4 regions of the Pseudoalteromonas sp. SR44-2 genome follow, and region 1 is predicted to be linked to each of the others. Evidence: predicted binding sites of a transcription regulator. Region 1 holds the regulator's gene; each other region holds the start of a gene.

What was found. Region 1 encodes MetJ, which represses methionine synthesis genes. Its sites were predicted from a motif close to TAGACGTCTAGACGTCTA; they were not measured.
Positions count from the first base shown of each region.
Region 2: the regulator MetJ is predicted to act here: its motif matches at 2,359-2,376, upstream of metA (homoserine O-succinyltransferase).
Region 3: the regulator MetJ is predicted to act here: its motif matches at 1,807-1,824, upstream of metK (methionine adenosyltransferase).
Region 4: the regulator MetJ is predicted to act here: its motif matches at 2,626-2,643, upstream of H5115_RS03715 (methylenetetrahydrofolate reductase).

Region 1 is NZ_JACJDW010000006.1:71,842-76,078, forward strand. It holds gene H5115_RS05365 (malic enzyme-like NAD(P)-binding protein) at 378-1,619, shown strand; gene metJ (met regulon transcriptional regulator MetJ) at 1,684-2,004, opposite strand; gene metB (cystathionine gamma-synthase) at 2,294-3,541, shown strand; gene metL (bifunctional aspartate kinase/homoserine dehydrogenase II) at 3,758-4,237, shown strand, end outside.
Region 2 is NZ_JACJDW010000007.1:40,075-44,311, forward strand. It holds gene ettA (energy-dependent translational throttle protein EttA) at 1-1,249, opposite strand, end outside; gene H5115_RS06055 (porin family protein) at 1,583-2,230, shown strand; gene metA (homoserine O-succinyltransferase) at 2,441-3,388, shown strand; gene H5115_RS06065 (homocysteine S-methyltransferase family protein) at 3,378-4,237, shown strand, end outside.
Region 3 is NZ_JACJDW010000015.1:47,765-52,001, forward strand. It holds gene H5115_RS10970 (hypothetical protein) at 1-378, opposite strand, end outside; gene metK (methionine adenosyltransferase) at 554-1,705, opposite strand; gene tkt (transketolase) at 2,010-4,001, shown strand; gene H5115_RS10985 (hypothetical protein) at 4,236-4,237, shown strand, end outside.
Region 4 is NZ_JACJDW010000004.1:69,576-73,812, reverse strand. It holds gene H5115_RS03720 (pitrilysin family protein) at 1-2,436, opposite strand, end outside; gene H5115_RS03715 (methylenetetrahydrofolate reductase) at 2,687-3,643, shown strand; gene H5115_RS03710 (hypothetical protein) at 3,874-4,237, shown strand, end outside.

The DNA of each region.
Region 1 (4,237 bases):
GACAAATCGATAGATATTCTCTATATTTTAAATAGTACAAATTTTAACTAGGTTGATAAAAGTAGCTAACGTGGGCTTATCTGTTTTTAAAGTAGTGTAGTAGGCTGTTATTTTAAGTTTATGATGATGCGTTAAACATACATTTTTTTAATATTGTAATAGACATAAACGCACCTCAAAACTTACTTTTTTGGTGAATTTTTATTTATCAAATGTTTATATAATCCTGCAAAGTTACTGAAAAACCTCTTAAAATTAAAGGATATAGCATATAACAGGATAGACCTGATATTGCTTGGAATTTAAAAATAATAAGGGTATCGTACCCCAAGACTCCACCTCTCACTTTAACTTAAATTGCAGGATACCATCGCGTTATGTCTGACTTTCGTGAACAAGCACTACATTATCACTCACATCCCGTACCTGGTAAAATTAGCATTGAGCTAACAAAACCAGCTGAAACAGTTCAAGACTTAGCCCTAGCTTATAGCCCAGGTGTCGCTGAGCCTGTACGTGAAATTGCCACAGATCCTGCAAATGCATATAAATATACCGGTAAGGGTAACATGGTTGCGGTTATCACTAATGGTACTGCAATTTTGGGCTTGGGTAATTTAGGTCCTTTAGCGTCTAAGCCCGTAATGGAAGGCAAGGCGTTATTGTTTAAACGTTTTGCAGGGCTTGATTCTATTGATATTGAAGTAAAGCACAAAACAACAGAAGACTTTATTAACACGGTTGCCAATATTGCTGACACATTCGGTGGTATTAACCTTGAAGATATTAAAGCACCAGAGTGTTTTGAAATTGAAAAAGCATTAATAGAGCGTTGTAGCATTCCTGTTTTTCATGACGACCAACACGGCACCGCCATTGTTACGGCTGCCGGCATGTTAAATGCGCTAGAAGTACAAGGTAAATCAATTGAAGATGCAATAATTGTATGTTTAGGTGCAGGCGCTGCTGCAGTTGCGTGTATGGAACTGTTAATTAAGTGTGGTGCACTGCGTGAACACATTTATATGCTTGACCGCAAAGGTGTTATTCATACTCGTCGCGATGATTTAAACGAATATAAACAGCTTTTTGCTAACAATACCGATAAACGCACATTGCAAGATGTAATTGCAGATGCTGATGTGTTTGTTGGTGTTTCGGGTCCTAACTTGTTAGCTGCCGAAGATTTAAAACTAATGGCAGAAAAGCCGGTCGTGTTTGCCTGTTCAAACCCAGATCCAGAGATCGATCCTGCACTTGCTCACGGCGCACGCAACGATTTAATTATGGCAACAGGGCGCTCTGATTACCCTAACCAGGTTAACAATGTTTTATGTTTCCCGTTTATTTTCCGTGGTGCACTTGATGTACGTGCAAGCGCGATTAACGATGAAATGAAAATTGCTGCAGTTGAGGCTATTCGTAGTATTGCCAAAGAGCCTGTACCTGCAGAAGTTTTAAAAGCCGCAGGCGTGGATAAACTAGAGTTTGGTGCGCAGTATATTATTCCAAAACCAATGGATCCGCGTTTACTACCGCGTATAGCTAAAGCTGTAGCACTTGCTGCGGTAGAGTCGGGTGTTGCGCAAATTGATTTGCCTGAAAATTATATGGCGTAATATATAACGCTTAAACAAAAAAACCTCAGCAATGCTGAGGTTTTTTGATTAAAAAGGTAACGATTTATTCTTCGTTTAAAATAGGCACTTCTAAACCCATTTCTTGCATTATCTTTTTAACTTCTTCTGGTACTTTTTCTGCGTTGTCTTTACGTAGGTCATCGTCATTTGGTAAAGGTTGACCAGTAAAGGCATGCAAAAACGCTTCACATAGCAATTCACTATTTGTTGCATGGCGAAGGTTGTTGATTTGACGACGCGTACGCTCATCCGTTAAAACTTTTAATACATTTAGCGGGATCGAAACGGTGATCTTTTTAACTTGCTCTGATTTTTTCCCGTGTTCTGCGTATGGGTGAATATACTCACCATTCCATTTAGCCATAAGATGTATCGTTGCCTCAGATTATTAATTTCTCACACGGTATAAAAAGCGTGTAAATATGCGTGAAATTCTATCGATTTAAAAAAGATAGTCAAATAATAGATACCGATCTATCTTAATAAGCCTATTTGGGATGTAAAAATAAGCTCACTTTTGTGAGCTAAAATGTGATACTTGCAAACGCCTTTCCTAACTTTAGCCATCTAGAGCTTTAAAATCCTTTGACTTATTAAAACGGATAACTTACTCTTTTAGACGTCTAAACATCCAAATTAATCAGGTGACGAATATGAGCGAAAAAAACAAAGCGACCATTGCTGTACGTAACGGCGTTGATGCTGATAAACATCATGGTGCAGTGGTGCCGCCAATTTATTTATCAACGACTTATTCGTTTGCCGACTTTGATACTAAGCGTGAGTATGATTATGGCCGCAGTGGTAACCCTAATCGTGATATTTTAGCAGAGACGCTTGCTAAGCTTGAAGGCGGCGCTCGTGGCATAATTACGGCCACTGGTATGGCAGCCGTGCATTTAGCTACTCAGCTACTTAACAGTGACGACACATTAGTAATTCCACATGATTGTTATGGTGGTAGCTATCGTTTATTTACATCGTTACAAAAACGCGGACTATTGAAGCTTGAAGTATTAGATTTAACAAAAGAAGAAAGCCTTCAACAAATTTTAGCAATTAAACCTAAGCTTATTTGGATAGAGACTCCAAGTAACCCAGTACTTCGTTTAACCGATATTAAAGCGGTTACCGATGTTGCTAAGCAATGTGGTGCATTGGTTGCCGCAGATAACACATTTTTGTCTCCTGCCTTACAAAACCCTATTAAGTTTGGTGTAGATATTGTGGTGCATTCAACTACTAAATATATTAACGGGCACTCAGATGTAGTGGGCGGCGCTCTTATTGCTGCAACACAAGCGCTTGGTGATGAGCTTGCTTGGTGGGCAAATAATATTGGTATTACGGGCGCCCCTTTTGATAGTTATTTAACGCTTCGTGGTCTACGTACTTTAAATGTGCGCTTAAGGCAGCACCAAGAAAATGCGCTAGCAATAGCTAAGTACCTTGAAAGCTCCAATTTTGTAAGCCAAGTTTACTATCCAGGACTTGAGTCGCATCCTCAACATGAGCTTGCTAAAGCACAACAACTTGGCTTTGGTGGCATGGTTAGTTTTGATATTAAAGGCGATATAAATGACGCTGCGGCATTTTTAACTAGTCTTAAAACGTTTAGTTTAGCTGAGTCACTAGGTGGCGTAGAGAGTTTAATTTGTCACCCCGCAACTATGACGCACGCAGGCATGGAGGCAAAGGCACGTTTAGAGGCGGGTGTGGGCGATACGCTTATTCGTATTTCGGTTGGGATTGAAGATATACACGATTTAATAGCTGACTTTGAACGAGTATTTGAACTTGTAAAACCAGGGCAAAATAAAAATGTTGGCCGTGTAGGCAAAGGTGCTGGCACTTCTGGTGGAAACGTTAAATTAAGTGCAGCCCGTCCAGCGCTTTGGTAAGTAATACCAATCCGCAATAATACCTAATCAATTTGAGGGATTAAACCGCACGCTAACATCGTTAAAAGTTTCTGATATACGACTGCATGGATGCAGGAGGTAGAGCAATGCAGGAGCAATTGCCAGGAACAACTAAATAACGAAATTTTTGCCTTGTTATCGATACGGTTTTCTTACCTCAAAATAGACAACTTAATTAAGCGAATTGGTATAAATATGGTCAATTGTGTACATAAATTTGGTGGTTCAAGCTTAAGCTCTAGTGAGCGCTATCAAAGCGTAGCTAAAATAATTATTGGGCATACTCAGCCGGGCGACTGTGTTGTGGTGTCTGCTGCAGGTAAAACTACAGATACACTTGTGTCGTTGTGGCAAAGTTATCAGCTGCAAGACACGCAAGCTGTCGCTGATATTTTACTGCAGTTAAATAACCATCAAAGCGATTTAATTGAGCAGTTATTACAAGCTGATTTAAAGCGCTGCGCACTTAAAACACTAAATACCGAGCTTAGTAATATTGCAGAACTTGCTCAAGCTGAGCAGCTAAAAGAGGCTGCGTTACTTGCGCATGGGGAACTGTGGTCAGCACGTTTACTCGCTACTTATTTACAGCAGCTAAATATTGAGGCGTGTGCTCAAGATGCCCGTAGTCTTTTTACTTTAAGCGATGGTGAATTAATGCATGCGCAAAATGCG
Region 2 (4,237 bases), on a different contig from region 1:
CGTCTTGTCCGTCTGATATTTCTTGGAAAACAGTTTTGCTTTCGTCCATACCGTCGCGGAACTGATCAACGGTCGCAAGGTGTACTGTTTCGCCAACGCTGATGTTACCGCTGTCTTGCGTTTGCTCACCGCTTATCATTTTAAACAGCGTTGATTTACCCGCGCCATTCGCGCCAATAATGCCCACAATGGCACCTTTTGGCATGCTAAAGCTTAAGTCATCAATTAAAACGCGATCGCCAAAACTCTTACGAAGATTAGTTACTTCAAGTACTTGGTCACCTAAACGCGGACCAGGTGGAATAAACATCTCGTTAGTTTCGTTACGTTTTTGGTAATCAGACTGCTGCATTTCAGTAAACTGAGCCATACGTGCTTTTGACTTAGCTTGACGACCTTTAGGGTTTGAACGAACCCATTCAAGTTCTTGCGCAATTGATTTTTGACGTGCTTTTTCAGATTTTTGTTCTTGCTGTAAGCGCGCATCTTTTTGTTCAAGCCAAGAAGAGTAATTACCTTCCCATGGAATACCTTCACCACGGTCAAGCTCTAATATCCAGCCAGCTACATTATCAAGGAAGTAACGGTCATGCGTTACTGCCACAACAGTGCCTTCGTAATCGTGTAAGAAGCGCTCTAACCATGCAACCGACTCTGCATCTAAGTGGTTAGTAGGCTCATCAAGAATAAGCATGTCTGGTTTTTCAAGTAATAATCGACATATAGCAACACGACGACGCTCACCACCTGAAAGGTGCTCAATTTTAGCATCCCACTCTGGCAGGCGAAGTGCATCAGCTGCGCGTTCTAAAACGTTGTCGATGTTATGACCATCGTGCGCTTGAATAACAGCTTCAAGCTCGCCTTGCTCTTTTGCAAGTGCGTCAAAGTCAGCGTCTTCCATGGCGTATTCGTTATACACTTCGTCAAGACGTTTAAGTGCGTGTTTAACTTCGCCAACAGCTTCTTCAACAGTTTCACGTACTGTTTTACTTTCGTCTAAAACAGGTTCTTGCGGTAAATAGCCAATTTTAGTACCAGGCTGAGGATGTGCATCACCTTCAAAATCTTGGTCAACACCGGCCATAATACGTAGTAACGTAGATTTACCAGAACCGTTTAAACCAAGCACACCAATTTTAGCGCCAGGAAAAAAGTGCAACGAAATATCTTTTAAGATAGTGCGCTTAGGTGGCACAACCTTAGATACTCGACTCATCGAGAATATAAATTTATCAGGTAAAACCATGGAGGAAAGCCTTCAAATAATAATAAAAATTTCAATGTTGTATTGTAGTGGCTGACGGGTGAAACAGTCAACGAATGCTGTATAGAACAATGCACTTACCTAAGCGGTACTTTGTTTTGATTGCTCGTTAAAAACACTGCTATTACAGGATTTCTATTGTGTAAAATTCTGTAATCTATTGTTTTATATTGTTCAAATACATTCCATTTTTAACAAAAGTGGTACAGTATATTTACAAACTGTAAAGTATAAGCAAGTTATATAGGCAGGCCACACTTAGTTTGTTGTTAAACATCACATTATTAAATATTACAAAGGTTTAAAGGAATGAACATGAAAATAGTTACAAAGTTAGGGGCATTACTTTTAGGTTTATACTCATTTTCGAGCCAAGCAGACATACTCCACGTAAATGGTTATTACCAAGGAATAGGGATAGGGTCTACGCAAATTGATGTATACGAGAGTGATAGCATACAGTTTACAACGCTTTATGGCCGGTTTGGATATCAGTTTTCGCGTTACTTTGCATTAGAAGGGCGTATAGGTTTTGGGTTAAATGATGAGTCAATGCCTCTAAACGGAATTGTTTACACTCAGAACCCACAGGACGGCTCGCTTAGTTCAGAATTCATTAAGAGCGAAATCGATTCAAGCCTTGATTTGCAAACAAGTATATTTGTAAAAGCTAATTATCCAATTTCATCTCGAGCTGATGTGTTTTTATTTGGTGGCTATGGTAGAAATAAATTAAGTTACAATGAAGGCGACTTAAAAAACCTTGCAGAATCAATAACTGGTACAGATACAAATTCTACGCTAATAACTGAGCAAAACTACGATGAAGGCGGCGTAACGTACGGAACTGGCGTTGACTTTAGGCTAACTCAACGCTGGCAAGTAAGTGCTGAATACCAATATTTTGATACAAATGAAGGCGATATTTACGCTCTTAATTTATCTGTAAATTATCGTTTTTAATTATAATAGCGCTACTGATTTTAGTAGCGCTGTTTCAATTCACTAAAACAAAGTACTTCAATATAAATGCACTGCCCCTCATCTATAGCTTTTAGTAAGTCTTAAAAAAACCATGAATAAATTTCATTTGGACATCTATACATCTAGAGGTTGATATTTTTTACTTTCAGTTCATAATTAAGCCTCGGTTTTTATGAGCAGGAGTAAAGTATGCCAATTACAGTAAAAGACGAGTTGCCGGCAATTGCACGTTTACGTCAAGAAAACGTATTTGTAATGCCAAAAAGTCGTGCAAAAACGCAAGAAATACGCCCAATGCGTTTGGCTATTTTAAACTTGATGCCTAATAAAGTAGAAACCGAAGTTCAGTTTATTCGCTTACTTGCCAATTCGCCTTTGCAAGTAAACGTAGAACTACTGCGCCTCGACACTCACCGCAGTAGCAGCAATTCAGAAGAGCACCTTGATACCTTTTACCGTTATTTTTCTGAGGTTAAAGACAACAATTACGATGCATTAATAGTAACCGGTGCGCCACTTGCCCATTTAGAATACGACGATGTAGCGTATTGGGATGAGCTAAAGGTCATTATTGATTGGGCTGAGCAACACGTTACCTCTACGTTATTTTCGTGTTGGGCAGCGCATGCAGCGTTATATCACCGTTACAATTTAAAACGCGATTTAAAAGACGATAAACTGTGTGGCGTATTTACTCACCAGTGTTATTTTGATCACGGTGCACTGACTCGCGGATTCGACGATACCTTTTTAGTACCGCACTCACGCTACGGCCATATTGATATAAATAAAATAAACGCCTGTGAAGAGCTCGTTGTACTGGCAGGTTCTGAGCGAGTAGGGGCTTACTTACTTAAAAATAAATCAGGTAGCCAAGTGTTTATAACCGGCCACCCAGAGTACGACGCCGACTCGCTAAAGGCAGAATACGAGCGCGATTGTAAAAAAAGCCCTAATGCACCAAAGCCCGAAAATTACTTTCCGGATGACGATGCAACCAAACAACCTTCAAAAACGTGGCAAAGCCATGCTTTTTTACTTTTTTCGAACTGGTTAAATTACTACGTGTACCAAACCACACCGTATGATATTAATTTAGTTAGCCAAGACGTGAGGACTAACAACTATGCCGAATAACGCGCCTACAAATAATAAGCAAGCCGAAATAAGTGCCGCATTAAAAGAACGCATTTTAATTTTAGATGGCGCTATGGGCACCATGATCCAAGATCATAAGCTAGAAGAAGAAGACTATCGCGGAGAGCGTTTTAAAGACTGGCATGTATTAATTAAAGGCAATAACGATTTATTAAGCCTAACTAAGCCCGACTTAATCACTGATATTCATCGTGGTTTTTTATCAGCGGGCGCCGATATTATCGAAACCAACACGTTTAACTCGACCACTATTTCGATGGAAGATTACGACATGGCAAACCTAAGCCGTGAAATAAACGTAGAGTCGGCTAAATTAGCACGCGCAATTTGCGATGAATTTACGGCTAAAACGCCAGAAAAGCCGCGCTATGTAGCCGGTGTTTTAGGGCCGACATCTAAAACGTGTTCAATTTCGCCAGACGTAAACGATCCGGGTTACCGAAACGTCACCTTTGATAAGCTGGTTACTGCGTATGTAGAGTCTACCCTTGCATTAATGGAAGGCGGCGCCGACTTAATACTAATTGAAACTATATTCGACACGCTTAATGCAAAAGCCGCCTCGTTTGGTGTAGAAGAAGCCTTTGAGCAAGCAGGGCGCACATTACCAGTTATGATCTCGGGCACTATTACCGACGCTTCAGGGCGTACGCTTTCTGGGCAAACAACCGAAGCATTTTATAACTCTATTCGCCATATTAAGCCTATTTCGATTGGTTTAAACTGCGCGCTTGGCCCTGATTTACTGCGCCAATATGTAGAAGAGCTTTCGCGCGTGTGCGAAACCTTTACATCGGTACACCCTAATGCGGGCTTGCCTAATGAGTT
Region 3 (4,237 bases), on a different contig from region 1:
TGTTTTTAATTGAGCTTCAGGAAGGCGTTGCTCTAGCTCTTCTAGTTTTTCTTCAAGACGTATTAAGCTGCTAGTGATGTAATCTAGAGCATCAAAAATACGTTCATCACGTTGGTTGTTACTTGCAGCTGCGGGGGAGCTATTTTGAATGGTGTTTGAAACAGCTTGCAGCTTACTTTTAATACCTAAGCTTGCTAATAACTTACTCTGTTTTAACGCTTTGTCTTTATCGCTTGGCGCAAACAGCGGCTTACCTTTAAAAAAAAGAGCTACTTTTTCATCTGACGTTTTTAATTTTGCAGCTAAATTTGCGCACGCTGTTTTTATGTCAACGTTATCGGCAAGTCCTGCAAATATAACGCGAAAGTTATCGGCCATTTAACTATCCCTAAAGCTTTTATAATGAAATGAGTATATACCTAAAGTACAAAAGAATTCGAGGTCGATTTTATAGTTATTTTGTAGACGCACTACAAACAATGCAACTGATAAGTTTTAGATACAAAAACGGCCCTATTAAGGGCCGTTTTTAATTTACTTTAACACTTTTAACTTAAAGGCCAGCGGCTGCACGAAGTGCATCAGCTTTATCTGTACGTTCCCAAGGGAATTCGTCACGACCAAAGTGGCCGTAAGCCGCTGTAGGAAGGTAGATAGGGCGCTCTAAATCAAGCATTTGAATTAAGCCGTAAGGGCGCAAGTCAAAGTGTTCACGAATAAGCTCGATTAAACGGCTTTCTTCTAACTTACTTGTACCAAACGTTTCAACGCTGATAGAGGTAGGCTCTGCAACACCGATTGCGTAAGACACTTGTAATTCACACTTATCAGCAAGGCCAGCAGCTACTACATTTTTAGCTACGTAACGTGCAGCGTATGCAGCTGAACGGTCAACTTTTGATGGATCTTTACCAGAAAAAGCACCACCACCATGACGCGCCATACCACCGTATGTATCAACAATGATTTTACGACCTGTTAAACCACAATCACCCATAGGTCCGCCAATTACAAAACGACCCGTTGGGTTAATGAAAAATTTAGTCGCGCTTGTAACAAGCTCTGCAGGAAGCACTGGCTTGATGATAGTTTCCATCACGGCTTCTACTAAATCTTTTTGTGAAATGTCTTCGCTGTGCTGAGTAGATAGTACAACTGCATCAATACCTACTGGCTTGCCGTTTTCGTATGCAAAAGTAACTTGAGATTTTGCATCTGGACGTAACCAGTTAAGCTCGCCACTTTTACGAACCTCAGCTTGGCGCTGTACTAAACGGTGTGAGTAAGTAATTGGCGCAGGCATTAGCACTTCTGTTTCGTTACATGCGTAACCAAACATAAGACCTTGGTCGCCAGCACCTTGTTCTTCTGGGCTAGTGCGGTCAACACCTTGGTTAATGTCAGGAGACTGTTTACCAATAGTGTTTAAAATTGCACATGAATCTGCATCGAAACCCATGTCTGAATGCGTGTAGCCAATTTCACGTACTGTTTTACGTGTAATTTCTTCAATGTCAACCCATGCGCTAGTAGTGATTTCACCACCAACCATAACCATACCTGTTTTTACGTAAGTTTCGCACGCAACACGGGCATGAGAGTCTTGCTCTAGGATAGCATCAAGTACCGCATCAGAGATTTGATCGGCGATTTTATCCGGATGACCTTCAGAAACTGATTCAGAAGTAAATAAATGTTTTGCCATTGTATTTCTGCTCACAAATATTGCGCTTCACAAACGTCGGTATTAGCGCTAAAAAATTAAGGGGCGTATTTTATCGAAAACAAAACACCTTGCATAGTGTTTTTACGCCTAGACGTCTAAATAAAATTACTAATAACTTTTTGGTCTTAAAAAATATTCATAATGCCTCACTTTTATAGGGTTTTTAATTGCACACAGCCCCCACAATAAGTAAGAATGGTCGCTATAAGCAAACCCAAGTTACTTGGGTGCATAAACAAACACATAAATACCCGCGCAAATACACATAAAGGTAGGAGAATTCATGCCATCTCGCAAAGAACTTGCAAATGCTATTCGCGTCTTGTCAATGGACGCAGTACAAAAGGCCAAATCTGGTCACCCTGGAGCCCCTATGGGCATGGCCGATATCGCTGAAGTATTATGGCGCGATTATCTAAAGCATAACCCAACTAATCCAGAGTGGGCTGACCGTGACAGATTTATTCTTTCAAACGGCCACGGTTCAATGCTTATCTATTCTCTATTGCATCTAAGTGGTTACGACTTACCATTGGACGAAATTAAAAACTTCCGTCAAATGCATTCTAAAACACCAGGTCACCCTGAATATGGCTATGCACCGGGAATCGAAACTACTACGGGTCCATTAGGTCAAGGGATCACAAATGCCGTAGGTATGGCAATTGCTGAAAAAGCGCTAGCTGCACAGTTTAACCGTGAAGGTCACGATATTGTTGATCACTTTACCTATGCATTTATGGGCGATGGCTGCCTTATGGAAGGTATTTCTCATGAAGCAGGTTCACTTGCTGGCACATTAGGTCTGGGTAAACTTGTTGCATTTTGGGATGACAACGGCATTTCAATCGATGGTGAAGTAGAAGGTTGGTTTACAGATGACACACCAGCTCGCTTTAAAGCATATGGTTGGCATGTAATTAGTGGTGTTGATGGCCACGACAGCGATGCTATAAGTGCTGCAATTGCAGAAGCTAAAAGTGTTACCGATAAACCATCACTAATTTGTTGTAAAACAATTATTGGTTACGGCTCACCTAATAAATCTGGTAGCCACGATTGTCACGGTGCACCACTAGGTGATGACGAAATTAAAGCGTCTCGCGAATTTTTAGGTTGGACTGGCGATGCGTTCGAAATTCCTGATGATATTTACGCACAATGGGATAGCAAAGAAAAAGGTCAGCAGCTTGAATCAAGCTGGGACGAAAAGTTTGCAGCATATGCAAAAGCATACCCAGAGCTTGCAGCTGAATATAAGCGTCGTATTAATAACGAACTGCCTGGCGATTGGGCTGAAAAATCTCAAGCGTACATTGAGCAATTACAAGCAAACCCAGCAAACCCAGCGTCTCGTAAAGCATCACAAAATGCATTAAACGCATTTGGTCCGTTATTACCAGAATTTATGGGTGGCTCAGCCGATTTAGCAGGCTCAAACTTAACAATTTGGGATGGCTCTAAAGGTTTAACACACGACGATGCAAGCGGTAACTACATTTACTACGGTGTACGTGAGTTTGGTATGTCGGCAATTATGAATGGTATTGCTCTTCATAAAGGCTTTATTCCTTACGGTGCTACGTTCTTAATGTTTGTTGAATATGCAAAAAATGCCGTACGTATGGCTGCATTAATGAAGCAACCAAGCATTTTTGTATACACGCACGATTCAATCGGCCTTGGTGAAGATGGTCCAACTCACCAACCAGTAGAGCAAATTGCAAGCATGCGTTTAACGCCTAACTTATACAACTGGCGCCCATGTGACCAAGTTGAGTCGGCAATTGCATGGCAACAAGCTATTGAGCGTAAAGACGGTCCTACATCGTTAATCTTTACTCGCCAAGGTCTTGAGCAACAAGCGCGTGACGCACAGCAATTAAGCGATGTTAAAAAGGGTGGTTACATTCTTAGCTGTGACGGCAATCCTGAGATTATTTTCATTGCGACGGGCTCTGAAGTGCAACTAGCACAAGATTCAGCAACTGAGCTACGCAGCCAAGGTAAAAAGGTACGTGTTGTATCTATGCCATGTACTGATGCCTTTGAAGATCAAAGCGCAGAGTACAAAGAAAGCGTATTACCGGCATCTGTTACACGCCGCGTAGCAGTAGAAGCAGGTATTGCTGATTACTGGTACAAGTACGTAGGTCTAAATGGCGCAGTAGTAGGTATGACTACCTTTGGCGAGTCAGCACCTGCTGGTGAGTTGTTTGAGCACTTTGGCTTTACAGTGGCAAACATTGTAAGTAAAGCAAACGAGCTTTTTTAATCGCTTGCTTTAAAGATTAAAAGCCCCCCTTGTGTAAAACAGGGCGGGCTTTTTTGTTTGTAGGTCGTGCTTTAGCGCGTTAAAGGTAAATAAAAATTATGATGCCATAAATGACGACCTACAATGGAGCCAAAAAGGTGCAATTCAACAATATAATACTGCGTTAAAAACTTTTGCTCTAAAAATTCATTTACGGTATCATTTTGGGCACAGACTCATTTACAAGGAAGCAATAT
Region 4 (4,237 bases), on a different contig from region 1:
TGTTGCAAAGTGCGCATCGTTATTAGAGCGAAGTGGGCGTAACCACACTTGAAATATTTGCTCAGAGCGCCCTAGGTTTGCATCTGGCTTGGTTTGAAACATACCACGTGGAAAGTATTCAATGTATGCGTAATCGCCGTAGTTCATGCCGCGAGTTTCACGAATGCGCTCATATAAAAAGCTGTTAGAACTACGGTGCTCACCAAAGTACGAACGCACAAGCCAAAGGGCTGTCCAGTCTTCACTGCTTCTAATTGTATCAATAGGGAAACCAAACGATACCGCCGTCGATTGTGCCGATTTTTCTACAATCGTTGCATGATGACCTTTAAGCGCTGGCGCATCAGGAATACTTAAACGGCTTTGCTCACCCTTTGGTAGCGTTGCAAAATCGCTCATCATTTTAGCTTTAAGGTTTGCAGGCACAGCCCCAATTAAGCCAACCGTGAGTTTAGATTGCGTAAGCTCGCTGTTATAAAACGCTTTAACATCATCTAGCGTCAACGCTTCTAAATCCGAAATATCACCGTAGTTGTAACTTTCGTAAGGGTGATTTTTGTAAAGTGCACTGTATAGCACTTCTTTGCCTAGCTCTTCATCGTTAGATGCTTTTAAGCCTGACTTAATACCGTCGATCATTTCTTTTTTAAGGCGCTTAAAGTCATCGTCTCTAAAACCTGGATTTAGTAATTGATCGCTCACAAGTGAATACCACTGCGCTGCATTGTCTTTATGAATACGCCCTTGGAACGACAGCATTTCTTTATCTATTTGATAACCAAAGCTACCTGCAAGCGGATAAAGGGCTTTTTGAATATCTTTATAGCTTGTCGCCTCTGAGCCACCTTGAGCAAGCATAGCCGCAGTGAGCGCTGCAACACCTTTTTTACCTTGTGGGTCGGCAGCCGCGCCGGTATTGAATAAAAAGTTAACATCGATTAATGGCGAGCTATTGGTTTTATCAAGTACTTTAAATGCAGGCTTCGCTGGTGCTTGTTCAAGCTTTGCAGTAAGCGCATTTAAATCAACTTCTTGCTCAAAACCTGGGGCTTTATCAAGTGCCGACATTGTTAATGTGGTACGTGCGTTATCAGTAAAGTATTTATTAGCAACGGCTTTAATATCTGCGCTGGTGATGTTATCTGCCGATTTATACAGCTGGTTTATAACCTCAGGATCGCGCTCAAAATGCATGTAGCTGGCAAGGGTTGATGCAATCGCTTGCGACGAATCTAAGCCATTAATAAAGCTGTATTTAAGATTCGATTTTAAATCACTTAGCTTTTGCTCATCAACAAGCTCAGTGCGTGCTTTTGCATAAGTTCGATTGATGGCATCGCGCGCAGTGGCTAAATCGTCTGCGTTTTCTACTTTAACAAATACGTGTAATAAACCCGGATCTTTAGTCTCTGGGTTATAGGTAAACATTTGGCTGGCAATTTGTTTGTCGACCACTAGCTCTTGATATAAATCTGAATTATTTGAAAAATAAAGCTGTGAGATTAAATCTAGTGCCGCTCTGTCTTTTTTAGCAGGCTCCCACGCAGCGCCTTTGTACGATACGAGTAACCAATGCCCTGGTAGCGCTTCATCTTGCTGGTGCAAATATTTTGGTGCTTGTTGAACAGGTTCTGCTTTAATGTCAGCAACATAGTTACCCTTTTTCCAGCTGCCCCAATGCTTTTTAACCATTGCCATTGTTGCTTGTGGGTCTACATCGCCCACGATGACAAGTGACACATACTCAGGCTTATAAAACTTAGCAAAAAATTCTTTACCATAGGCCATTTGATCAGGCATGGCTTCTATGTCTTTAAAAAAGCCCATAGTGGTGTGTTTATACGTGTGCTTATCAAACGCTTCTTCACGTACAGCGCTTAATAATTTACGAATTGGGCTCGCGTTGTTTTTTAAGTACTCACCTTTTACCGTTTGTGCTTCTGTTCTAAATTGCTCTTCGGTGTAGGTTAAGTTTTGAAAAATATCAGCTTCAAGTTCAAGTACTTTATCAAGGTGCTGCTTTGAAAAGTTTAAATGGTAATTTGTGTAATCGTTTGTTGTATAAGCGCGGTTATCAACACCTGAATTTTTTAATATGTCTGAGTACACATCTTCAGGGTATTTTTGTGAGCCTTTAAACATCATGTGTTCAAAAAAGTGAGCAAAGCCTGTTTTGCCCTCTTCAACTTCGTTACGCGATCCAACCGATACCGGAATTTGTAGCGACACTACATCAGGGTAATCGGTTTTAACAACCATGACACGTAAGCCGTTTTCTAGCTCTTCAATTAAGTAATCTTGTGAAAAAACACGGTCATCAGCTTTATTTACTTGTTCTTGTTGTGCTGTTGTTTGCGTGCTTTGGTTTTGTTGCATGGCGCAACCCGTTAAGGCCAGCGATACCGCTAAGCTGGTTGCTAATAATTTAAATTTCATTGTTGTCCCTTTTTAAATTGAGCAAATTTGTTGTCAGATTTAACTCTTTAATTATGCCCCAAAGCCAATAAATATAAGAGCCCCAAGGGAATTTATTATGTAAACAACTGTGTCAATTATAAATTATGGGAACAAGCACTATGAATAAACATCATGTTAATTGAAAAACTTTCATTAAATAAATCTATCTAGACGTCTAAATGGCTGCTATATTAAATCCATCAACACGCACTTGGCTGGAATGAGGATTATGGCTTTATCATTAAAAGAGAAGATAGTGGACACCAATCAAGGTGTTTATCTTATTGGTACTACCCCGCCTAAAATTGGCACCGATAAAGCGCAATTAAAAACCATTGCAGAAAAGCTATTAGGTCGCTTACACGAAATTGAATACGACGGCGTGATAATTTACGACATTCAAGACGAAAGCAGCCGAACTAATCAAGACCGCCCATTTGCGTTTAAACAAACCGTTGATCCGCGTGAATACAGCCATTTACTTCGTAATTTATCTGCACAAGATGTGATTACTTATAAAAGTGTGGCGCAGCGTGGCGTAGGCGAATTTAAAGATTGGCTAAGTGAAACTAAAAACGACTACGATTTACAAAATGTTGTTTTAGTAGGTAGCCCATCATCGATAGGCGATATAAAGCTAAGCCTGCCAGATGCTTATAAAGCGATGGCTGAGCAATCAGATGATTTCTTTTTAGGTGGCGTTACGATTGCCGAGCGCCATTCAAGTAAACGAAATGAGCACGAACGATTAATAGAAAAAACAGCACAAGGTTGTCAGTTTTTTATATCGCAAGCTGTTTACGATGCACAAGCGACTATAGAGCTAATCACTAGCTACGCACGTACATGTAAAGCGCAGGGTATTACACCACAACGTATTATATTAACGTTTACCCCGTGCGGCGGCGAAAAAACCTTAGAATTTATGCAATGGTTGGGTATCTCAGTGCCAGAGGCAACAAAATGGCGCATGCTTGATGCAGACAATACATTAAGCGAATCGGTCCGTATTTGCCGCGAAAACCTCGACTTAATACTTAAAAGCTGTGCGCATTTAGATGTACCGCTGGGCTTAAATATTGAAAGCTTAACAAACCGTAAAGAAGAAATTGATGCATCAATTAACTTATACCGTTTATTAAAAGCTATTATGGAATTAAACCTTGCTGAAAAATTAATAGCTTAAAGGCTAGGTAAGAGCTAATTAGCACCCTTCTTGGCAAGCCTCATGGCTTGCTTTTTTGTTTGAACTTAATCTTAATGGAGTTTAGAGCTTTAAATTAAGCTAATAATTTATATTCACTTAACTTGCTGATTGACCAGGTAATTAAGATAGCATTACTATCAATTAGTTATGAACGACAGAACGTTAAAAATATTCTGTAAATGATAATTGTGGATAGGGAAGTCAGATAAATGGAATCAATTAATATAACACTCAAAATTATGGGTGAACTATACGCAGGTAGCTGTTTAGAGTTGGCAGCGAACAATGCTCTCTTCAATATTTCTAATATTATAACTTATATAGCCACAGTATTAGTTACACTAACGGCTATAGCGCTTCCGCTAACACAACAGTCATTACAATGGATGGAGGACAAATATGACTCTGAAAACGTGGTTAAATACTTAAATGAAAAAGCGCCCATACAAGCTAATTCAATAGTACCAAGAGTACTTATATACTTACTGTTTTCTCTAATCTTTTTTTTGGCACACGAGCTTTTACCAATACCTTTAAAAGCGTTCTTCTTTATCACTATCATTACCTATTTTG